DNA from 3 places in the Mycoplasma sp. P36-A1 genome. Region 1 is predicted to be linked to each of the others. Evidence: riboswitches for the same ligand, from Rfam matches in the RefSeq annotation. Region 1 holds a riboswitch; each other region holds the start of a gene.
What was found. A riboswitch is a leader RNA that binds a small molecule or an ion and turns the genes downstream of it on or off. The one in region 1 is predicted to bind thiamine pyrophosphate.
Positions count from the first base shown of each region.

Region 2: another riboswitch for thiamine pyrophosphate. It lies ahead of thiD (bifunctional hydroxymethylpyrimidine kinase/phosphomethylpyrimidine kinase); the one in region 1 lies ahead of ACD762_RS04375 (energy-coupled thiamine transporter ThiT).
Region 3: another riboswitch for thiamine pyrophosphate. It lies ahead of ACD762_RS06365 (YkoF family thiamine/hydroxymethylpyrimidine-binding protein); the one in region 1 lies ahead of ACD762_RS04375 (energy-coupled thiamine transporter ThiT).

Region 1 covers NZ_CP168083.1:916,306-924,773, forward strand. The annotation lists gene nadE (NAD(+) synthase) at 1-536, shown strand, start outside; gene ruvA (Holliday junction branch migration protein RuvA) at 536-1,096, shown strand; gene ruvB (Holliday junction branch migration DNA helicase RuvB) at 1,106-2,107, shown strand; gene ACD762_RS04350 (FAD:protein FMN transferase) at 2,296-3,321, shown strand; gene ACD762_RS04355 (NusG domain II-containing protein) at 3,302-3,715, shown strand; gene ACD762_RS04360 (Gx transporter family protein) at 3,688-4,206, shown strand; gene ACD762_RS04365 (hypothetical protein) at 4,237-5,187, shown strand; gene ACD762_RS04370 (hypothetical protein) at 5,242-5,796, opposite strand; TPP riboswitch at 5,868-5,971, shown strand; gene ACD762_RS04375 (energy-coupled thiamine transporter ThiT) at 6,036-6,524, shown strand; gene ACD762_RS04380 (hypothetical protein) at 6,556-7,305, opposite strand; gene ACD762_RS04385 (helix-turn-helix domain-containing protein) at 7,566-7,781, opposite strand; gene ACD762_RS04390 (LysR family transcriptional regulator) at 8,319-8,468, shown strand, end outside.
Region 2 covers NZ_CP168083.1:1,802,313-1,810,780, forward strand. The annotation lists gene ACD762_RS08740 (4Fe-4S dicluster domain-containing protein) at 1-944, opposite strand, end outside; gene ACD762_RS08745 (MATE family efflux transporter) at 1,417-2,808, shown strand; gene tenA (thiaminase II) at 2,955-3,629, opposite strand; gene thiE (thiamine phosphate synthase) at 3,642-4,271, opposite strand; gene thiM (hydroxyethylthiazole kinase) at 4,255-5,136, opposite strand; gene thiD (bifunctional hydroxymethylpyrimidine kinase/phosphomethylpyrimidine kinase) at 5,081-5,884, opposite strand; TPP riboswitch at 5,941-6,038, opposite strand; TPP riboswitch at 6,079-6,176, opposite strand; gene ACD762_RS08770 (hypothetical protein) at 6,236-6,775, opposite strand; gene ACD762_RS08775 (VOC family protein) at 6,987-7,373, opposite strand; gene ACD762_RS08780 (PTS sugar transporter subunit IIC) at 7,462-8,468, opposite strand, start outside.
Region 3 covers NZ_CP168083.1:1,309,414-1,317,881, forward strand. The annotation lists gene ACD762_RS06330 (M48 family metallopeptidase) at 1-670, opposite strand, end outside; gene ACD762_RS06335 (dUTP diphosphatase) at 670-1,158, opposite strand; gene ACD762_RS06340 (Rho termination factor N-terminal domain-containing protein) at 1,229-1,411, opposite strand; partial or broken gene rplT (50S ribosomal protein L20) at 1,385-1,735, opposite strand; gene rpmI (50S ribosomal protein L35) at 1,764-1,958, opposite strand; gene infC (translation initiation factor IF-3) at 1,977-2,537, opposite strand; gene ACD762_RS06360 (IS30 family transposase) at 2,916-4,178, shown strand; TPP riboswitch at 4,760-4,857, shown strand; gene ACD762_RS06365 (YkoF family thiamine/hydroxymethylpyrimidine-binding protein) at 4,926-5,537, shown strand; gene ACD762_RS06370 (ECF transporter S component) at 5,537-6,124, shown strand; gene ACD762_RS06375 (ATP-binding cassette domain-containing protein) at 6,124-7,533, shown strand; gene ACD762_RS06380 (energy-coupling factor transporter transmembrane component T family protein) at 7,527-8,231, shown strand; gene hpf (ribosome hibernation-promoting factor, HPF/YfiA family) at 8,305-8,468, opposite strand, start outside.

The DNA.
Region 1 (8,468 bases):
AAGTCACAGAAAACATTAATCTAGAATATCAAATTGTTGATTTAAATGATACATATAAGGTAATTAGAGATACAATATCTAATGTCATTATTGAAACTAATGATTATGATATGGCCCTTGCAAATACTAAAGCAAGATTACGTATGACTAGTATTTATGCAATTGCACAAAACTATGGTTATATGGTAATAGGGACAGATAATGCCTGTGAATGGTTTACAGGATACTTCACAAAGTATGGAGATGGTGGCGTTGATTTAGCACCTTTAATTCAATTAAAAAAATCAGAGGTGTATGAGATTGCAAAAGAGTTAGGATTACCTAAAAGTGTCCAAACAAAAAAACCATCAGCAGGATTAATAGATGGTGTAGATGATGAAGATGAATTAAAAGTTACTTATCAAGAGTTAGAAGCCTATATGGATGGAAAACCAGTAAGTGAAGTAGCTAAAAATAGAATAGAATATCTACACAAAGTATCAAGCCACAAAAGATCTGGAATTAGATTTCCCAAATTAAAGGCAAGTGATATGTAATGATTGGTTATTTAAAAGGCATAATAATCACAAGCGTAAAAGATTATGTTGTTCTTAATGTTAATAATGTAGGCTACTCTGTAATTACGCCATACCCATTTGAATTTAAGTTGAATCAAGAAATTGAACTTCATATTTATACTCATGTAAGAGAAGACCAAATAACTCTATTTGGGTTTAAAACAACAACTGAAAAAGATGTTTTTTTAAAACTAATTCAGGTAAAAGGCGTTGGTCCTAAGGTTGCAATAGGTATACTTTCAGCAGTAGACTATAATCAACTAATGGATGCAATTGCAAGTGAAAACATTACATTTCTAAAAAAAATGCCTGGAATTGGTCCAAAGAGTGCAAATCAAATTATTCTTGATCTTAAAGGTAAAATTTCTCAAGTTAATTTATTTTCTAATGAAACAAATGATTTAGAAGATGCAATAGAAGCTTTAATTGCTTTAGGCTATAAAGAAGTAGAAGTAAATAAAATAGCTAAAATATTAAATAAAGAAATATTATCAACCGAAGAGTACATTAAAAAAGGATTGCAATTATTATTAAAGTAGGTGTAATAAATGAATGATATATTTAATAATGTAGAAAACAATGATGAAATATCAGATGTTTTATTAAGACCGCAATTTTTAAAAGACTATATTGGCCAAGAACAGATTAAAGAAAATCTAAAGATATATATAGAAGCAGCCAAAAAAAGAGAAGAAGTTTTAGATCATGTGCTACTTTATGGGCCACCTGGTTTAGGTAAAACAACTCTTGCAACAATTATTTCAAATGAAATGCAAGGAGATATAAAATATACTAGCGGTCCAGCACTTGAAAAAACAGGTGATTTAGCTGCTATGTTAACTGGGCTTCAACCAGGCGATGTCTTATTTATAGATGAAATACATAGATTATCTAAAATAATAGAAGAAATACTTTACTCTGCAATGGAAGATTTCTATATAGATATAATAGTAGGTAAAGAAGAAACATCTAGATCAATAAGAGTAGAACTAGCACCTTTTACATTGGTAGGAGCTACAACAAGACTTGGAGATTTATCTAGTCCATTAAGAGATCGATTTGGAGTAGTAGAGAGATTAAATTACTACTCTGATGAAGAGTTATCTAACATAATAATTAGAACTTGTAGAATTTTAGACATTGAAATAAAAAATACAGCAATATCAGATTTGGCAATAAGAGCAAGAAAAACACCAAGAATTGCCAATAGAATTCTTAAAAGAGTTAGAGATTTTGCACAAGTAAAAAATGATTCAATTATTGATGAAAAAATTGTACAAGAATCTTTAAAGGCATTAGGAATAGATGAACTAGGTCTTGATTATATTGATACCAAAATACTAAGTTGCATGGTTGAAGCTTTTGATGGTGGACCAGTTGGCTTAGAGTCATTAGCTGCAACTGTTGGTGAAGAGTCTTCTACAATAGAAGATGCACATGAACCATACTTGTTACAAAAGCAATTAATAAAACGAACGCAAAGAGGAAGAATGATTACAGATGAGGGTTATTTACATTATCAAAAGTTAATCAAAACGCGTGACATTTAAATAAATTATGATATAATAATAATTGTTAAAGGGCATAAAAAATTCCTCAAATGAGATAATTGGGAATGTGTGTCAGACAGTCGAAGTTGAGTCAATCATGATTCAGGAAATTGTTTGCAGCATACCCACCTGAACATATTCGGGATTTATCTTTGCCCTTTAACATTTTTTTATGAGGAGAGATTTTTATGAAAAAAATAAAATATATAATTAGTGCACTTGTTATATTATTTATCAGTGGATGTTCAGCTCAGGAATCAAAATTCTCTGAGTCTTTTTTAGCATTTGATACATATATAAATGTAACAGTGTATTCAAGTAAAGAAGCTGATGCTAATGTATATTTAGAAGAAGCAAAAGCATTGTATGAAAGTTACCACAAAAAATTTGATGCATATAATAATTACAATGGATTAAATAATATAAAAACTATTAATGATCAAGCAGGAAAAGCACCTGTTGTAGTTGATCAAGATATTTTTGATTTAATAAAACAAGCCAAAGAATTATATGAACAAGGTAATACTAAAAATAATATAGCACTTTATCCAGTTACCCAATTATATACCCAAAAATATAATGAGTATGAAGCTGGTAAAAAGAATATAAATAATCCAACTTCAAAGCAGTTAAAGAGTGCTAATAAATGTGTTAGTGTTGATAATATACAATTAGATAATGTTAAAAAAACAGTTTTTCTTAAAGAAAAGTGTAATAAAATAGATGTAGGAAGTACTGCAAAAGGTTATGTTACAGCCTTAGTTGCAAAAAAACTACAAGATGATGGTTTAAAAAGTGGTTTAATTAATGCAGGAGGAAATGTAGTTGCTATCAATAGCAAACCTGACAAAAGCAATTATGTAATAGGAATTGCAAATCCAGATAGTCCTTCTGAGTATAATGTTACATTATCAATAGCAAATAAAAATGTTGTAACTAGTGGTGATTACCAAAGATATTATATGGTTGATGGTAAAAGAATGCACCATTTAATTGACCCAGACACTTTAAAACCAGGAAATTTACATCGCTCAGTAACTGTAGTTTCAGATAATGGTTTATTAGCGGATTATTTTAGTACAGATGCATTTCTTCTACCAACAACTGAGATTGAAAAGCTATCTAAAAAATATAATTTTGAATATATAATTATAGATAAAGATGAAAAAGTAACTGTAAGTGATGGTATTAAAGATGCAGTTGAAATTAAATAAGGCAGATTTATTCATTACAATAATATTTATAATACTAAGTGCTATTTCAATATTATATGTAAATACAAAACAAACAAGTAATACAAATAAAATTGCAAAGGTATATTATAAAAATAATGTAGTACATACTTTTGATTTAAGTGATCCATCAAAAAAAACATTTGATGTTGAAGCAGTTAATGGACTAATAACAATTGAAAGTGAAAATGGGAAAGTTAGAGTTGTTGAAGAAACTTCAAGAAACCATATATGCTCAATACAAGGTTGGAGCGATTCAGAAATAACACCAATAGTATGTCTTCCAAATGAGCTATATATAAAAATAGAAGGGGATACTCAAGACCATGAAGTAGATGGTATTATATCATGAAATCAAATACACAAAAAATTGTAACATTAGGATTATTTTTAGCAATAGCAATTATTTTAAATATTGTAGAAAACATCACAATAAACATTATTTTTATTCCAGGGATTAAACTAGGTTTAGCAAATATAAGTATGATATTTATTTTATATTTTTATGGGTATAAAGAAATGTTTGCTACTAATGTGCTAAGAATAGTAGTTGCAAATCTAATTACAGGTCAACTATTTGGTATGCCTTTTGTTATATCAATGGCGTCTGGTTTATTTAGCATGTTAATAATATTACCAATATATAAAAGTAAAGTTTTTTCTATTTATGGAATATCTATGACCCAAGCAATTACATTTAACTTTGCCCAAATAACAACAGTCTCACTTTTGTACTCATCAACAGTATTTTTCTATTATTTACCATATTTGCTACTAACTGGAGTAGTTACAGGTTTTTTAGTAGCTTTTATAGCGGTAAAAATAATCTATTTAATGAGACATACTTTAAAACCAATAAATGAATAATATATAATAAAACAAAAGGAGGAATAATCAATGAAATTTAACAATAATGATAAAACAGGAGTTTTATTTATCGTAATAGGACTATTAATGTTTTTAGCATCAATCCAAAATTTTTACAGCTTTTCTTTGTACTATGTTGTAATAAATGCATTAATCATATATGTTATTTATAGAGGAATTAGATCAACAGATATGATAATAACATTAGTAGGATTATCATTTTTAGTTATTATTAATCAAGATCAACTAGGAATTAGATTTTACAGTGATATCTATTTAATAGTAGCTGCATTTTTATTAGGAATAGGACTTAATAAAATCTTTGGATTAAAAAATACAATGTCAATGAGTGAACGTGATGATCAATTTTCTGAGTCAGTTATTGGAAAAATATTTAAAACAACACCACATGATGATTCAAAAGGTAGTTTTTTTGATGAACCAGCAAAAAAAGAAAGTAGCACTAAGAATGATAAACCATCATTTTTTAATGATAATCACACAACAGAAAGTAATGGTACATCTGATTCACTTGAAAATAAAGATATAAATAAAGATATAAATAAAGAAATGACTGAAGATACTTTTAAAGAAGAAACAGCTAGTGATTCTTCTTTAAATAATACAACAACAATACTAGAAAATGAAAATTATTATGAAAATAATGAATTAATCAATATTTTCAATAGAGATGCAAGTGTAAACTATTGTGCTAAGGCAACAGAACTTACCGATGTAAAAATAGATAACAAATTTGGAAAAACTACTTTAGATTTAACACAAACGACATTTAGTAGATTAGGTGCTTTAGTTACTATTACTAATATTAATGGTGAAATAATACTTATTATTAATAACAATGTAATTCTTAAAGATTTTGTAAATGATGAAATATCAGTTATTGATAATCAAGTAGCTAATAAAACATTAACTATTAAAGGTGAAAACAATAACGCTTCACTAATAGTTCAATATAAGTAAAAAAAAATGACATCTTAAATGTCATTTTTTTATATTAGATATACCACTTTTTATTTATGTTGTAGTATATAGAACAGTAATGTTTTGTTGGCTATATCCACTAAATGTAGCTAGCTCAATTCTTTTAATAAGATAATCAGACTCACTAATATTGACATAAAAGTATAAGACAGTATCATCATATCTATTATTAGTATATATATTGAACTGTACAGTACATCTTATAGGATTTTTAAATTTATCTATAGACAAATAACTCTTAGATGTTAAGTGATACCAATCATGTTCAATACTTTCAAAATTATAAGCTGAAATATATTGAAAAGGGACTTTTTTTATTCTTTTTGTAGGTGTAAAAGGATCAGTTTCCAATGTAGATATCAAAGGCTTGCTTAAAATAATCTTAGCATCATTATTTAATTTTAAATGTAAAGAATACAAAATAATTTTTTTAATACTATTATCAAGATTTTTGTTAACTAATAATTCATTGTATAAAAAACTGTATAAATTATTATTAATATTTTGAAGATAATTATAATCATCATTTGATAGTTGAAATGAGTCTATATCATTAAAATCGATATTTAAAAGATTTGTATTGTTCATACTAATGCTCCTTTACTTATAGCAAATTGACAATAGTTGCTATATGGTGTATTATATAAATGTAAAAAATAAATAGATTGCAGGGGTACTTATATTACATAAGTTGAGAGGAATTAATTCCGACCCTTTGAACCTGTTAGTTAATACTATCGTAGGGAGCCGCTAAAAACGACAAGCACCAATTACTGATAGATGGTGTTTTTTCTTTGCCTCGCAATCAAAAAGGAGAAAAGAATATTATGAGTACAAGAGAGTTGACACGTATTGCTCTAATTGCAGCAATCGCAACAGTATTATCATTATTTAAGGTGTTTCAAATGCCTCAGGGAGGAAGTATAACATTATATCTATTCCCATTGTATATTGCAGTAGCCAATGAAAAATTGAGAAATTGCTTTTTTGTAGGATTAGTTGTTTCAATATTACAAATGTTATTAGGTGGTCAAATGACAAACTTATTCTCCGGACTGTTTGATTACATAATTCCAGTAGTTGCAATAGTAACATGTGGAATGTTTAAACAAAATATATATGTTAATATTGCAATTGGATCAATAATTGCATTAGCATCATATACATTATCTGGAATGATCTTCTGGCAAACACCATTTGTTGCATCACTTACATACAATGCAACATACTTTATTCCAACTGTAATTGTTAATGTAATAATATTTGCTTTAGCAAATGTTCAAATTTCAAAAGCATATAAAACAATTAATAATTAAACAAAGAAAAATCCTTTTTATAGGATTTTTTTTATTTTCTGATATTTCTAAAATTTTCAATTCTTTGAAAATGAGACTCAAATTTTCTTTTAGTAACTATTTTATCTATATTATCATTTTCAAAACTTGCAATTCCTTTAATCTTCATTCCATCAGTATAATTTGAAACAACAATACCTTTAAATATAAAATCAGCATAAATTGAATTTTTTTTATCAAATTCAAAAATTGCCCATTTCTTTTTGATAGCCATTTTAGCTTGGATACCAGTTTTACGACTTTTTGTTTCATAAATTATTTTATTATCATAATCAATAATATCAGCTTCAATCCTAATAGAATTAAGTGTTATAACTCTATTACAAGAATAATTATTACCTAATACCTTTAAATCTTTAAGATAATTTAAAGCAGCTCTTTCTGCTTTATCTCCTTCTTTTTCCATATGATTGATTGATTTTTCAAATAAAAAATATGATTTTTCAAAACCGTATTGTTTAACCTTCAATTCACTCATACTTTCTACAATACTAATACGATACTTCCTTTTATTTATAGGGATATCTTTATATTTTAATCTCTTGTGAAGATTGTTTGAATTTGCATTATTTAAATTATTTGATGAACTGTTCTTATTATTTGAAAATTTAGTTTTGTGTGAGTTTGTTTTTTTATTTTTTAAAATACAATTAGCATCTTTATTATTAGCCTTTAAATTATTTGTATTTTTTTTATTATAACTTTTTTCTTTAGCATTAGCTGCAGTTTGTTCTATAATCATTTATTCACCTTCCTTATGTTTTAAATGCATCATCTGCATTTTTACTCAACAACGCCTTTATACATTATAACAAAAATTAGACATAATTATAAGTATATATCATGCATATAAGTTTAAATAAAATAAAAAAGACTGTATATTTACACAGTCTTTATACTCTTCATAGTCTACTTTTAGTCATTTTATATGATTTATCAAAAATCATATAGTTGATTAGTTGTTTGTTGTTAATTTAATCAAACTCCCAATATTTGATTATTTTAAGCGATTGAATTTACGTGATCGTTTAAAAACAACTCATCTGGTGTACATTCTAAATAACTTGCAATTTTAACTGCTAAATCATAAGAAAGTTTTCTATTACCTTTTTCAATTAAAGATAAATAGCTTTTAGAAATACAGCAATGGTTTGCTAATTCGTGAAGTGTAACTTTCTTATTTTTTCTTGTATAATGTAAAACTTCATACTTGTACATGTAAATTTTCCCCCTTTAATTCATATCTAACTACATTTTAACAAATATAATTATAAAATAAAAGCTTTTTGTCAAAAAAAGTTTTAAATAAACAATAAAACTGTATTACTTTTATTAATAAAATATTAAATATAAATAATAAATGTCTAGTTTGTTATAAATAATTACAGGTTTATACTGTTATATTGACAAAAAACTGTCATTATCTACTTATTGTTGAAATATTAGACTTGTATATTGCAAATATGTAATTATTAAATGTTTATTTAACCATACAGTAATTATAAAGTATTCAAATTAAAATATATAAAAATTATATATGTTTTTTTAGCCTTTGTTATTATTTAATGAAATTTATTATAAAATAGAAAGTCTATTTTACCTTTATTAAGCACATTTGTTCAATAGTCAAAATAATTTAAAAAATTGACAAATTAAAAATAAAGTCAATGTTAATATTTATATTTTTTGGAATTATCCATAAAAAAAACTTTTAATTGATATAAGATTATGTTATTATTTTTATGGTGATAAGAAATGGACTTAAAACAATTAAATTATTTTATAGCAGTTGTAGAAAATGATTTTAATCTATCTAAAACTTCGAAAAAGTTGAACATTACTCAACCAACGTTGTCACAGATGATTATTGAAATCGAAAAGGAATATGAAATAAAATTATTTCAT
Region 2 (8,468 bases), 890 kb from region 1:
TTAAAATCAGGGAATAAATTTTTAGCCATTACTGACCAAGATGGACAACATGATGTACCCATCCATTTTAATTTATCTGGAACTTCTTTTACAAAGTCTTCTGCTTCTTCAACTGTGCATAAATCTGCACCTATTGCAACTTCAATAACATCTTCAAAACCTAATTTAATCATTGCTGATTTAAGTCTATTAGGTGTTACTTTTGGGCCAAATTGTCCTACAAATGATGGAGCTACACAAGCATATACTGGTACTTTTTCATCTTTTAAAGCAATTATAGTTTGGAATATTTGACCTTTGTCTGAAATGGCTCCAAATGGACAGTTTACTAAACACATACCACAAGATACACATTTATCTTGATCTATATCTGCTCTTCCTAACTCATCTGAAGATATAGCATCTACACCACATGCATTAGCGCATGGTCTAACTGATCTCATAATAGCATCATATGGACAAGCTGTAATACACTTACCGCATTTAATACATTTATCTTGGTCTATTAATGAGCGACCATTTACTATATGACAAGCATCTACTGGACAAACAATTGTACATGGGTGAGCTAAGCAACCACGACATGCATCAGAAACTTTAACTACATTGTCAGGACACTTATTACAAGCAAATTTAATTATATTTACAAGAGGTGGATCATAATACTTTTCTGCTATGGCACTATCAATGATACCTCTTGAGATTGGGGCATGTTCTGTTGTATCTCTTAATGGTAGTCCTATACTTAATCTTAATCTTTCTCCAATTATTGCTCTTTCTAAGAAGATACTGTCTCTATAAGTTGCAACTTCTCCTGGCAATATTTTATAAGGTAACTCATCTAATCTAGTATAGTCTCCACCTTCATATGCTAATCTAGCTACTTCGGTAAAAACTTTACGTCTTAGTTCAGTTACTGGAGTATATACTCCTCTTATACTCATAATTATAACCTCATTTCATTATTTCATTTGTTCAATTTTACTTTTTATCTATAAGTAAACACGTCTATTATGATAACCCATCATCAATCAATAAACAATAGTTATAGAAAAGTTGTATAACCATATATTAGATTTATATACATTTCACATATATGTACTCTAATGTATTTATATAATTACTCTACTACATTATGATTTAAAAAGTAATTATTTAGCTTTTATATTTCTACATGCAAATTAAGTATCTTTCTTGAATAAAATATGCATAGAATGTATCTATATATTGTGAGTATTATATATATAACAATATTATAACTAAATCTAACTGATTGTTTACATAAAAAGTCTTTAAAAGATTTCACTTTTGTAATATAATTTTGGTATTCAAATATATAGTTTGCAAATAGAATATTTAAGTTAGTTTTCGGACTAACTTTTGTTATTTTAGTAATAAAGTTAGGAGATAGATTTCATGATAGATTTAACAAAAAACCACCCTTTTAAAACAATTTTATTATTTAGTATTCCTTTATTAATTGGAAATATTTTTCAACAAATATATAGTTTGTCCGATACTATAATTGTTGGTAAAACTCTTGGCGTTGATGCCTTAGCAGCTGTTGGATTTACTGGATCTATCTCCTTTTTAATAATTGGTTTTGCTCAAGGTCTTACTATTGGTATGTCTTTGTTAATTGCAAAATTTTATGGAGCTAAGCAATATGATCGTGTTAAAACTAGTTTTGCTGCTAGTATTATAATTAGTTTTATAGCTTCTGTACTCTTAATGGCTCTATCGTTTACTTTTTTAGATGACATGATGAAATGGATGAATACTCCTGTTGAAATTGAACAAAGTGCAAAAATCTATTTGTCTACTATTTTTGCTGGTCTTCCTTTTATATTGTTATTTAACTTGTTCTCTAATGTTATTAGAGCCTTAGGTGATTCTAAAACGCCTTTATTCTTTCTAGCAATTTCTTGTATTGCTAATGTAGTTTTAGCTTTAATTTTTATTTGTATTTTTAACATGGGAATATTTGGAGCTGGCTTAGCTACTTTTATTGCTTATATTATTCCTGTAATACAATGTATATATCTAATCAAAAAGAATATGCCAATGTTAGTTATTAATAAGGATTCTTTTGAAAATATTATTTTGAGTGATTTTTCTAATCATTTAAAAATGGCCTTGCCTATGGGGTTTCAAATGTCTATTATTGGTATTGGCGTTATTGTTCTACAAACTACTTTAAACTCATTAGGAACTGATGTAGTAGCTGCACAATCTATTGCTAATAAAGTTGATCAACTTGCAATACAACCATTGAATTCTATAGGAATTGCTATGGCTACCTTTACTGCTCAAAACTATGGTGCAAAGTTATATCAAAGAATTATTGTTGGTGTAAAACAGACACTCATTGCTTCTATTACTTTTGGTATATTTGCTGGTTTACTAATTATATTTTTAGGTAAAATAATTATTCTAGGTTTTGTATCACCTGAAGAAACTGCTGTTATTGAACTTACTCAAACTTATTTTTTAATTACTGAAAGTGGTTATTTTATTCTAGCAACTCTTTTTGTATTAAGAAATACACTTCAAGGTCTAGGCTATGGTATAACTACTACGGCAGCAGGAATTGCTGAGTTAGTTATGCGTTCTTTTGCAGCTATTGTGCTAGTTCAATATATTGGTTTTGCTGGTGCTTGTCTAGCTAGTCCTTTAGCTTGGTTAGGTTCAACTCTTATTTTAATTATTAGATATAAATCGGCAAAATCATTATTAAAAGATGAAACATATGATATATATTTTGATATTAATACTTATAATTCTAATGATTTAGTAGCTGCATATTAGTTTATATATTTCAAATTATTATCTTAATAAATATTATTAGTACTAGTATACTAATGATTTTATAAATTGATACTTAGTATTTAATACTACTATTAAAAAAGACTGAATTTACCTATAATTGGATAAATTCAGCCTTTTTGTATTCTTTATAGTAAATATGACATTTCTTGTTTATATGCCATATCCCAAAATAAGTATTCAAACTCTACACTTGAGATAAATATTTCTTCTATTTCTTTTTTTTGTTCATTAGTTTTTGTTGCTACTATTTCATCTATTACATCATAAAACCATTCAAATGATTCTTCAAAGTTATTACTTGAATAACTATCTATCCATGTTTTATAATAATTATTTTCATACTTGTCTTGATATTGCTGTTTCAGTCTTCTTGCATAGTCACTATAAACCCAAGCACAGGGAAAGATTGTTGCAAGTATATGCACTAATTCTTTAGTTTGTCCTACAGCTAACATGTTAGCTGTGTAGGTTCTATTATATAAAGATGCTTTTGTGTTTTGAATTTGATCATTATTTATGTTAAATTTTTTCATATAATATATGTGTGTTTGCATCTCATTTGCTAGAATGTTATGTTGGACATTAGTCAGTTTGCTTAATATGTCAATATCATCAGCTTTTACTACTGCTAATGCGTATACTTTAGCATACTGTATTAAATATTGGTAATCTTGTAGAAGGTAAAATTTGAATTTTTCTTTTTCTAAAGTTCCTTTTCCAATTTCTTGTACAAATGGATGGTTATACCCTTTTTCCCATACTTCCATGGCTTTATCCTTTAGTTGTCTTGAAAATGACATTGTTATCATCCTTTATATTATTTTTGTTAATTCTTTGATGTTTTTTGCTGCTTGTTTTATATTTTTCTTGCCTATGATTGCTGAAACAATAGCTACTCCATCTATATTAGTATTTCTAAGTTTATCTATTGTTTGCTCATTTATACCACCAATAGCTACTACTGGTATTTTTAGATTTTTTTTAATATTTATTAGTGTTTCAATTGAAACATTGCTAGCATCATCTTTTGTTTTAGTAGTAAATACTGCACCTACTCCTACATAATCAGCTTTATCAATTTCTGCTTGTTTAGCTTCTTTAAGGTTACTAACAGATATTCCTAATATTTTATTTTTTCCAATTAATTTTCTAACTATCTTAGCATTTAAATCTTTTTGTCCTACATGTATACCATCGGCATCTATTGCTAAAGCAATATCTACTCGATCATTAATTATTAATGGAATTTGATACTTTAGACATACTTTTTTTATTTTCATTGCCTGGTTATAAAATTCTAGACTATCTAGGTTTTTTTCTCTTAATTGTATTATGCTACAACCACCTTGAATTGCTTGTTCTACTGCATCTTCTAGTTTTGTTACACTCATTATTTTTGAATCTGTCACTAAATATAAACTATAATTAATGTTTGATTTCATTTATCTTACACTTTTCATTAAATATTACTTCATCAATTTTACTGACTGCATCTATTATTCCGATGTGAAAGCTACCTAATCCTGCATCTATGTTTCTTTCTAAGGAAATTTCTCCTGCAATACCCATTACTGAAATTGCTGTTGCACAAGCACTTAAATAGTCATCTTTATTTGCTGCTAAGCAAGCTGCTATAAGAGATGTTAACATACATCCTGTTCCAGTTACTTTAGCTAGTTGTTCTACTCCATTATGTATTTCGATGCTTTTTTCACTATTGCTTATTACATCAATTTCTCCTGTTATAGCTACAATACAGTCTAATTTTTTTGCTAGGTTTCTAGCTATCTCTACTTTGTTATCATTTCTTTTAATATCTTGTTCTGATGCATCTACACCTTTTGTTTTAGAATTTAATCCTGCAATAAAGCTTATTTCTGATATATTCCCTCTTAATACTGTTATTTTGACTCTGTTTAATATTCTAGATATTGCTTCATCTCTTAATTCTGATGCTCCTACTCCTACTGGATCTAGTACTACAGGAATATCTAATTGATTAGCTCTTTCACCTGCTTTTATCATTGCTAAGATTGTTCTTTGGTTAAGTGTACCTATATTCAATACTAAAACTGAACTAATGCTAACTATTTGTGCTACTTCTTTTATATCATCTGCCATTAGTGGTGAAGCACCTATGCTTAATGTTATATTGGCACAATCATTAACACTTACATAGTTTGTAATATGGTGTACTAATGGTTTTATATCTTTTACATTTTTTAAATTATTTGTATATTGGTTCATTTTTCTAGTCTTCTTTCTTTTGATTTTGATATAAATTATAAAAGTGGTTTGTTGGTCCATGACCACTTCCAATATTAAGTGAATGTTTAATTGCAGTTGTTACATATTTTTTTGCTTGTGCAACTGCTTCATTTAAAGATAATCCTTTTGCTAAATTAGATGCAATTGCTGAAGAATAAGTACATCCTGTTCCATGCGTATTTTTTGTATTTATTCTTTCTGCTTTATAGTAATAAAAATTTTTTCCATCATATAAGATATCTGTAGCATCTTCTTTACTGTGTCCACCTTTTATTAACACTGCTTTTGCCTTCATATTTATTATTATTTTAGCTGCCTTTTCCATATCTTTATGATTTTCTATTTTCATTTGAGCAATTTCTTCTGCTTCGGGGATATTAGGTGTTATTAAATCAGCTATCGGCAGTATTACTGCTTTCAGTGTTTCTATACTGTCTCTTGCCATTAAAGCACTTCCGTTCTTAGCAAACATTACTGGATCAACAACTATATTTTTTGCCTGATATTCTTTTAACTTTATAGCTACTGTATTCATAATTTCTTTACTTGATAACATTCCTATTTTGACTGCTTCTGGTCTTAAGTCTTCAAATATCGCTTCTATTTGTTTATTAATTATATCGATATTTATATCTTGATAATCCAAAACTGTCTGGGTATTTTCTGCAACTACTGAACAAACCACTGACATTCCAAATAATTCATGTGCTGAAAAGGTTTTGATATCAGCCTGAATTCCAGCACCGCCACTGCAATCTGATCCTGCAATACTTAATATTGGTTTCATTAATATGCCTTCTTTCTATATAAATAAAAAATGATGCCCTGTATAAAGCACCATCATATTTTCAATGGTTTGCTTCCTACACTAGTGTTAACTAACAGGTTCAAAGGGTCAAGTTTAACTTTCTCAACGATCAATCGTTCCCCTGCAAACATAATTATTTTGTTTTAAATATAAAAAGCTCCAAAAAGGAGCTTAAATTTTAATTTACTGCTTCCTTCGCTAGTGTTAACTATCAGGTTCTAAGGGTCAGGTTTTACCTTCTCAACGATTAATCGTTCCCCTGCATTCATTTTATATATATTATTAGTTTACCATTAGAATATGCCTTTGTAAATATTAGTATAAGGAATTTTATTTTTTAGACTCTTTAAATGCTGATACATTTATGTGTACTGTATCTGCTTTCTTGCTTGCAACTGTTGTAAATGTTACACCATTTATTATTGTTTCTTTACCTGTTGCAGCAATTATTTTATCCATGTCTTTTGCTGTTAGTTCTTTAATTGTCTGTGATTTAAGCAGTGTATTTACTTCTTTTAAAAGGGCTGCTGTTTCTTTTTTAGGAGCGATGTAATCTACTGATGTTAATCCTATATTATCTTTATACTTTCCTATTGTTATTTCTATTTTATTTTTTTCTCCACTAAAATATCCCTTTTTTTCTTCAGGTAATTTTTTAAATTCTTTTATTACAGCATCATAATATGTACTACTTTTAAAAATGTTATCACTTTTGTTTTTGTCTGAATCAAAAGCTACTTCTTGACTTGTAGCCTTTGCATCTGCTTTGGTTTCTGTTTTAGTATCTGCTTTTTTTTCGGCTTTTTTTTGCCCACATGCTGTTGCGATAATGCATATGCATACTATTGCAAATATTTTTTTAAATTTCATTTTATTTCTCCTTTTTATCAATTTTACTTATTATATCTCCTTTCTTTTTCTTAATAATATAGTAGCAAATTCATTAATTAAAAGTCCTTATTTTTTTCTTAAGTTACTCTTACTTTTTAGTAACAATTATCATAAAATATTTAGATTTATTATTTTTAATATCACTCTAGGTAATAAAAAAAACGCTTTTTAAAGCGTCTTGATATTATCTTTATTCTTTTATCTGATGTAACATCCATAAATAGCCAAATTCATCTTTAAACATTGAGTTAGTTACTTTATATTCTTTCATCTCTTTTATTGGTTGTATTTCAATACATCCAAGTCTTAGTGCTTTTTTATGAACTTCTTCTATATTTAAAACGACTACATTAAACCATATTGGCATATAAATATCTGGTTTTGGTGCATGTAAATGGTATTCTTCATTTTCGTCTAACATATGAAATCTTGTGTTAAATATTTTGAATACTACTTCGTTTAAGCCTACTTCTAAGTTTGTTTTCTCTAATAGTTCTACATCAAAAATGCTTTGATATATTTTGATGGCTTGTAAACTATCTTTTACTATGAAATCAATTTCTACTCCTGTATACATAAATTACCTCCCTGTTTGTACTTCTTATATTTATTATACAATATTGTGTTAAATTATAATAGACTTTACATTTAAGTTTTTTATAATATTAAAGATTTACTTTATAGTCTAGATTAGTTACTAGCTTTAATTTGTATTTAAATAGATAATTTAGTATTAAGGCTACTATAAATGGTGCAACTGCAAATGCCATAATTGTTGTTACAATGTTATTTAGGTTATATCCAACTATACTTAAATGTGTAATTGGTCCTATTAAACCACAAGTACCAAACCCTGCTGATAATGAAGTTCCTTGAATGTTTAAATATACTCCTAATGTTGATGTTATAGCTGATGCAAGTGCACCAGGTATTATCATTTTAGGATTTTTTATAAAGTTTGCCATTAGTAGTTTTGGTGATCCTAATATTATAGCAATAGATGTTCCTAGCCCATTTTGTTTATAGCTTAGTGTTGCTAGTGTTATTGCCATTGTTGCGATTCCTAGTGTTGCAATTCCACTTGCATTTCCTGTAATTGAAATTAGTAGGGCTATTGCTACAGATGATATAGGTGATACGATTATAATTCCAAAACTAACTGCTATGAGCACTGCCATAATATAAGGTTGTAATTGCATAAAATATTGTATTGAAGTACCTATAGCTTGTGATATTAGTCCAATAGGTGCTGCCGTGTAGTAACAGATTAAACTTGTTACAAATACTGTTATTGCTGGTAATAATATTAGTTTATATGCTTTAAGCTTAGGTCCTATGTAAGTGATTATTATTAATGCAATGATGGCTCCTATTGCCATATTTATGATATCTCCTGTTCCTTTTATTAAGAACATTCCTTCTTCATTAATACCTTTTAATACACCACCTGCCATAAATGTTGATGCTATTAGTGATGCGCCACTTATTATATCTAGTTTATAGTTATAGGCTATACATGCTCCTATACTAACTCCCATTAAAGAATTAGCTAAACTTAAATATGGACTTATATAATTTAGTTCTAATAGTTTGGCTATTTGTCCAAATACAGCATCTGGCATTAATGCTATTACTACTCCAATACTCATTCCATTTAATATTTTAAATAAAT
Region 3 (8,468 bases), 390 kb from region 1:
TAAGTTTATTTTCAGCATTTTTATAATTTGGTAAATAAATACTTACTAAGTTATAAAACTTTTTTGAATGATTTGGTATGATAAAGTGTGCTAATTCATGCACTATTACATAATCAATACACTCTTGATCATAATGAAGTAACATAGAAGATAATACTACTTCATTTCTTTTATAATAACATGTTCCATACTTTGAAATCATCTTTCGCACTTTTAATTTCGGTAAAAAATCAATGTGTTGAAAAGACTGTACTATCTCAAAAAATCTTTTTTCTAATATTTTTTTTGCAGATTCAACCATAAACTTATCAACTAGTTTGTTAATTACTTCTTTATCGTTGATATCCTTTACCATTATATATAAGTATTCTTTTTCTATAAATGCTATTTGGTTACCATTTGTTTTTTTCACTTGGATAGTATATTGATTGTCAAGATAGTTTATAATATCATTATTTTGGTAGCCACTCTTTTTCATTTTTTCTAAATCATACTTATTTTCTATCCTATCTATATATTGATCTATAAATGGTAGTAACTGCTCTTTGTTAGTATGATAAGGTGTTGTAATTAATAGTGAGCCATCTGTTTTCATTCTAATATAAGTATTTTTATTTTTTGATTTTTTATCTATTACAACATAATAATTACGATGTTTAAAACTATCCATTAATAACCATCTGCTTGTCTTTGGTGGTTTGTTTTATTCTTTTCCATATAGGCATTTATAATATCATCTTTAGTAAAGTTTAGACTAATTGCTACTTTAATATACTGTTCAAATAATTTATGAATGTTCTCATTGTTAAAATTATCATTTAAATTTGTTGCTAATGTGAATACTTTTATAAATTGTTGAGTTAATGATTGTTTATCATTTTCAACATTAAAATCTAATTGTATATCAAGATCATTTGCTAATGATACTAAAAAATGTATTCCATCAACATATTCTTCTAATATTACTTCTTTAGCTGAAGCATCTTTTAAAGACCAATATTTGAATGTTCTTGTTTCATTTGCTAGTTCACCTAATTCTACTAAAAAAGCTAATATTCTTTTTGATTTAGTATCATGGTTGTTAACATTATGTATAGCTGCAATTTTTTGATCTAAATCAGCTTGTATTGGTTTAATTTTTTCTAAATTTATTTCCATTGTATTTTCTCCTATTCATAATTTTTAATTAAAAAAAAGCTAAAATACAACCGTATTTTAGCCTGATTAATTATTTAAGTAAATCGATTAATTCTTCTTTTTTCATTGCAGAATAACCAGTTTTACCTGCTTCTTTAGCCATAGCTCTTAATTCTACGACAGTTTTATCTTCTAAACTTTCAGTTGCAACAGCAGTTTCTTCTACAGTTACTGTAGTTTTTCCTTCTAATGCATCTTTAGCTTGGTTTACAATAATTTCAAAACCTTTTTCATCGTGAATAGCCATTTCTGAAAGCATTTTTCTATTGATTTCAATTCCAGCTAATTTTAAACCATGAGTTAATCTTGAATATGAAATATCATGCATTCTTGCTGCTGCATTGATTCTTGCAATCCATAATCTTCTCATGTTTCTTTTTAGTTGTTTTCTATCTCTAAAAGCATATTGTAATGATTTCATTACCTGCTCATTTGCTGTTCTATAAAGCTTGCTTTTTGATCCATAATAACCTTTTGCAAGTTTTAATACTTTTTTACGTCTATTTCTTGCGACGTTTCCACCTTTTACTCTTGCCATGTTTTTCGTTTCCTCCTTATATTATTAATTATTTAACTAATAATGTTTTGATTCTTTTGTAATCGCTCTTAGAAATTAATGATGCTTTTCTAAGTTGTCTTCTTTGTTTCGTTGATTTTCTTGGTGCTAAGTGAGAAGTATAAGCACGTCCTCTTTTAAGTTTTCCTGTTCCTGTTTTCTTAACACGTTTAGCTAAACCACGGTGTGATTTCATTTTTGGCATAATCTTCTTCCTCCTATGCTATTTCTTTTTAGGTGCAACAAACATGATCATGTTGTTACCCTCTAACTTAGGTGCTTTTTCCACCACTGCTATATCTTCGATACCTGCAATAAAGTTTTTCATAATTTCTCTACCTATATCAGTATGAGCCATTTGACGTCCTCTAAATCGCATTGCTACTTTTAATTTGTCACCTTTTTCTAAGAACTTACGTGCATTTTTTAATTTTGTATTAACATCGTTAGTATCAATTACTGGTGATAATCTAATTTCTTTTGTATCTTGAATTTTCTGATTCTTTTTTGCTTCTTTAGCTTTCTTTTGAGCTTCGAAACGATATTTTCCATAGTCAATTATTTTGGCTACTGGTGGGTTTGCTTTTGCTGCAACCACAACTAAGTCTAAGTTTTTTTCTAAAGCCATTTTCATTGCTTCTTTAGTGTTAATAACACCAACTTGTACCCCTTTATCGTCAATTAATAATACTTCTCTTGCTCTAATAGCCTCATTTACCAAATCATCATTTTTGGCAAATCCTTTATTTCCTGAACCAAATTTACTAATAATAGTGCCCTCCATTTCATTTTAATAAAAAAACACTCTGTAAAAAGAGTGTTACATTTTCTCAATAAGGTTTTGTCTCTACATACTGTATCGTCAGTGACCTTTACCCATAACTATTTTGTCATCGGGTGAGATTTGCATCTTCTTTCCACGCACTTGTAATTATATCAAAATTAACTTTAACTGTCAATACTATATACAATTAAGTTGAAAGCTTATATATAAGCAATTTTAACTGTAAAGTGTAAAGTTAACTTCTACACTTCCACTTAATTCGTAGAATTAAGTCTTACATCGATTATCATTAAAATATCAGTAGAAGTTAGTCTTACACAGGTATACAATAGTATTAATAGATTTCGCTTTTTATATTTTTATGAAAGAGTGATTAGTATGGAAACAAACAAAGGTAAACATTTAACTTTAGTAGAAAGAGAATACATTGAAAGTAAACTTAAAGAACTTGCTACTAAAACTTCAATCGCTAAAGATTTAGGTAAAAGTAAATCTACAATAAGCAAAGAAATTAAAAATCATCGATACTTATATATTAAGTCTTATTCAAGAGATAGAAGTCTTGTATTTGATTGTATTCATATGCAAGAATGTAAAGTTAATAAATGTAATAATACTTGCTCTGATTATTCAATGATACCTTGTAAGCATAGAGATAAAATAATCGGTGTTTGTAATGGATGTGTTGATATAGTTAGCTGTAGATATACTAGGTATAGATATGATGCGAAAAGAGCTCAAAATGAATATGAGTATTCACTTGTAGATTCACGTATAGGTGTAAACCTTACTACTTCTCAAGCTTCAATTATCGGTTCTATTATCAAACCTTTAATAAATAATGGACATTCTCCATATGCGATTATTAAATCTAATGATAATTTAAATATTTGTGAAAAGACACTCTATAATTATATTTCTAATGGAGTCTTTTCTAAAGATGGTTTAATAGATCTCGATTTAAGATGTAAAGTATCAAGAAAAGTAAAAAAAATTAAATCAAAGCCAAGAAATAATAGAGCTTATTTAACCAACAGAAAGTTTAATGACTTTGAAAAATATTTATTGGAACATGCTTCATCCTCTGTAGTAGAAATGGATACAGTATATAATAATATATCAACTGGTCCATTTATTCAGACTTTTTATATTAGAAAATTCAAAATTATGATTGGGGTCTATCAAAATGAAAAATCTATGGAAGCAATGGTAAATGGTCTAAAATATTTAAAGTCTTTACTTGGAGATGACTTATATAAAAATATATTTCAGGTGATTTTAACAGATAGAGGTAGTGAATTTTATGCAACTGATAAAATTGAAGAATTAGGTAGTAAATTATTTTATTGTGATCCAATGGCTTCATATCAAAAAGCAAATGTTGAAAGAGGCCATGTAACATTGCGATATATATTGCCAAAAGAAAAAGATCTAAATAATCTTGGCTTAAAATCACAAGAAGATTTAGATCTAATCTTTTCACATATTAATTCATATCCAGTTGAAACTTGTAATGGTAAATCACCAATTAATTATATGAAATATTTTATTGATAACACCAATGAAATATTACAATTACTAAAAATTAGTGAAATAGAACCTTCAAGTATAATACTTAAGCCAAAACTTATAAAGAAATAAACCGTAACGAATTAATATCAAAATAAGCGAAATTCTATCGAATGAATGAATACATACATAGTAGAAGTTAGTGTTACAACATTACAAAATTACAAAACTACTATGATTTTCAGTGTGTAGAAATTAGTCTTACTTTGAATATAAGTATACCACTATAGATAAGTATTGAAAGTAAACATCACTAAAAAAACACCTTTTAATCGTTAGATATAGAATTTAGTATTACATGAACCATCTATAGCCTAAGTGTAGAATTAAGTTTTACACTTTACCAAGCAATTTTAACTCAGCTTCTCTATTCTATCATATCTTTATATTTATTACTAGAAGTAATTATAAAACAATTAGTAAAATATTATTATCTTATGTTTTATGTGATTATGTAGCTGAATCATTATTTATTTAAATTTTTAGTTTATATAATATTAAAATTGTTTTAAAAACATAATTATGAATATAACTATAATAGTAGTAATACATAATTCAGCCTGAAAAAAACTTTAGTTAACCATTATTTTACGATATTTTTATTTTACTAGTCTTTTTTTGTGTTATATTTATTACATACAATTTAATACATTCTTTTCCACTAGGGGCGCTTAATGCTGAGATGGTCTTTTCCTGTCCCTTTGAACCTGATTTGGTTAGTACCAACGTAGGGAAGTGATTACGATTTAACACGTAACCGTTTTTGTTCAGTGGAATAAGCACGGTTTTTTTGTATATAAATTTTTTGGAGGTATTAAAATGCAAAACAAAGCACAATGTGGTTGCACTGGTAATATTAATATTACTGGTTGCCGTCTATCGTATTATCCTATGTCTAATGATTATGTCAATATAATATTAGATGCTGTTAAAGATGTAGATTCAAGTAAGGTTTATAGTAAAACTGATTTATTTTCAACAATGTATCGTGGAAGTCAATCTTATGTAGTACATACTGCTAAGCAGTTATTTACTAATGCTTATCACAAAGATATTCATAGTGTTTGTGAATTAACTTTTTCTAAAGGCTGTCCTGGAGATGTTGATGCTGATGTTATTATTCAAGAAAATGAGCTGGATAATTTAGATGTAAAAACTGATGATTCTTTTCTAGTACATGCTAAGTATTCTTTTTATGTTTTTGGAGATAATGATTATATGAAAGAAATTATGTATATTGTAGAACTTGCAAATAAATATAATTTAAAACCTACTAGTGATCACTATGTAACTCTTTTAACTGGTTCTGCTAAAGATATGTTTGATTATTTCAATGAAGTTTTAAGTTATTCTTTTAAAAACTTGAATCACTATGTTTTAGAAGCAACTTTAAGTGTAAACAGTCCTAGTTTAAAAGGAGAAACTCTATAATGAAAAATATGTATAAATGGGAATTAAAAGACATAATTATGATTGGTCTAATTTCAATTATTTTTGGAATTATTTATTTAGGAGCTGTTCATATTGGTATTTATTTAGGAGTTTTACTAACACCTCTTGGTTTAGGTATCTTAGCTAATGAATTTATTTTTGGAATTTGGTTTATGGCGGCAACACTTGCTGTTTATATTATTAGAAAACCAGGAGTTGCTACAATAGCTGAAATGCTTGCAGCTTTAATTGAAGTTTTTTTAGGAAACATGTATGGCCCAATTATTTTTGTGTCTGGTTTAGTTCAAGGTATTGGTTCTGAAGCAGCTTTCTTTGCAACTTCATATAAAAGTTATTCAATGAAAACTTTTACTATATCTGCTTTAGGTGCAACAATTACAAGCTTTATTTGGGGATTCTTCCGTTCTAATTTTACAGGTATCTCTATTGGAATGTTAGTTGCGATTTTTGTAATTAGATTTATTTCAGCTTGGTTTTTTAGTGGATTTTTAGTTAAAAAATTAGTAGATGCATTAGCTAAGACTGGTGTTTTAGAAAACTATGAAATAAACAACAATGAAGTCTAATGTCTTTAGTTATAAAAGATTTCAGTTTATCATTTAAAGAATATACTTTATTTAATAAATTAAATCTTGAATTTGAAAATAATTCTTTCAATCTAGTTACTGGTGTTAGTGGAAGTGGAAAATCTACATTGTTTCATTTCATTTCTAATTCTTTAAATAAATCTTCAATTAAATTTGAAGGTAATGTTTTTATTGATGATATTGACTTATATGAATTAAATAATCAAGATAGATGTCATTATTTATCTTTGATGTTTCAAAACCCTGATTTACAGTTTTGTATGGATACTGTTGAAAATGAACTAATATTTTGCTTAGAAAATATTAATTGTGATCCCTTATTAATTAAAGATAAAGTTATGAATGCTTTAAACTTTGTAAATATCTGCCATTTGCAAACTAGAGTGCTTTCAACTTTATCTGGAGGTCAAAAACAGTTAGTTGCTTTAGCATGTAATTATATACTTGATAGTGATGTCTGGTTGTTAGATGAACCTTTTGCCAATGTTGACCCTGACACAACTAGACTACTGATCAAGAAATTAGTACAACTACAACACGATAAAAATAAAACTATTATTATTATCGATCACAAAATTGATAAATTATTAGCTTTCAGTGATAATATATATGTCTTAGATAATAAAACAATAACAGTATATAATAAAGATAATTATCCTAATACTGAAAACTATAATTTTATTTATCCTAATTTACATACCAAAGAAGTATTATTTGAACTAGAAAATTTTATACCTTTATTAAAGGATAATAGTGAAGCTAATGTCTGTTTAACTACTAAAATATATCAAGGTAGCATTATTGCTATTACTGGTGTAAGTGGTATTGGAAAAAGTAGTTTTTTAAACAGTTTAGCTGGTATGAATAGTTATAAGGGTAAAGCATTGTATAAAAAGACTGACTTATGTAAATTTAATAAAAAAATTTATTATAAAGATATAGGTTATGTTTTCCAAAACCCTATTGATCAATTTCTAACTAATAATTTAAAGCAAGAATTAGAACTGTCTTTAAAAAACTTTATGGATGAAACAAAGATAGCAAGTACTATTTTAAATGTTTTAAATAACTTAAGTTTAGCAAATAAAGAAGATTTATCTCCCTATAAATTAAGTCAAGGACAACAAAGAAGGTTTGCATTATCTTTAATAACTAGTAGAAATGTACAATTATTGCTATGTGATGAGCCAACATATGGTCAAGATTATAATAATGTAATTAAAGTTATTAATATGCTAATTGATAAGAATAATCATAATAATACTACAATTATTTATACTACTCATGATTATGAATTGGCCAGTGCTTTTTCACATGTTCATTTACACTTTACTAATGATGGTATTCAATTATTGAAAAATACTATAGATGGTGATATATCATGCTAAATATATTAAACCCTTCAATAAAATGTTTATTATTTTTAATAACAGGCTTAGTTTTAGCTTTTCAAAGTAATATTTATTTTGATTTAGCTTTATTATCATTCTTAATAGTATGCCTTTTGTTGTCTAAAATAAATTATTTAACATTTATTAAAACATTCTTAATTGTTTCAATTGCCTGTTTAAGTTTATATTTTTCAGCAAGTAATTTTTATGCCTTAGAAAACCAAAGTAATATTGCCTTTTTTAATATTGTTACTGATAGTAAAAGTATGTATGCCTTTGAGCTTGTAGCACGAACTTATGGTTATTTTATGCTAGGTGCTGCCTTTACTTTAACTACTGATGTAATAGATTTTTCTTATTCAATGCAACAGCAATTAAAATTACCACCAAAATTTGTTTATGGTATAATTGCTTGCCTTAATATGATGCCTCTTTTAAAAAATGAATATTTTAAACTAAAGTATAGTTTTAAAGCTCGTGGTTTAAACCCTTCTTTACTTAATATTAATTTATATTTACCCTTGCTTGTAAAATCGGTTTATTATTCAAATGCGCTTGCTTTAGCTATGGAATCTAAAGGTTTTAGTGATGATGCTTTACGTAGTTGTTATCATAAAACTAATATTAATTGGTATGATTATTTATTCATATTATTATTTAGTCTATTTATTATTGTTATTAGAATTATATTATAAAAATTAAAATAACCTAAAAAAATGGTATTACTTTAAAAGTAATACCATTTGTTGTTATGTAAGTAATATATATTTAATTTGTTTCTATTACACCATATCCACCATTTTTACGTTTGTAAATAAGATGAATATTTTCAGTTTCAATGTCTCTATAAATATAGAAATCATGATGTAACATTTCCATTTCTAAGATTGCTGTTTCAACATCTTTTGCCTCTGGAGTTATATGTTTAGTTC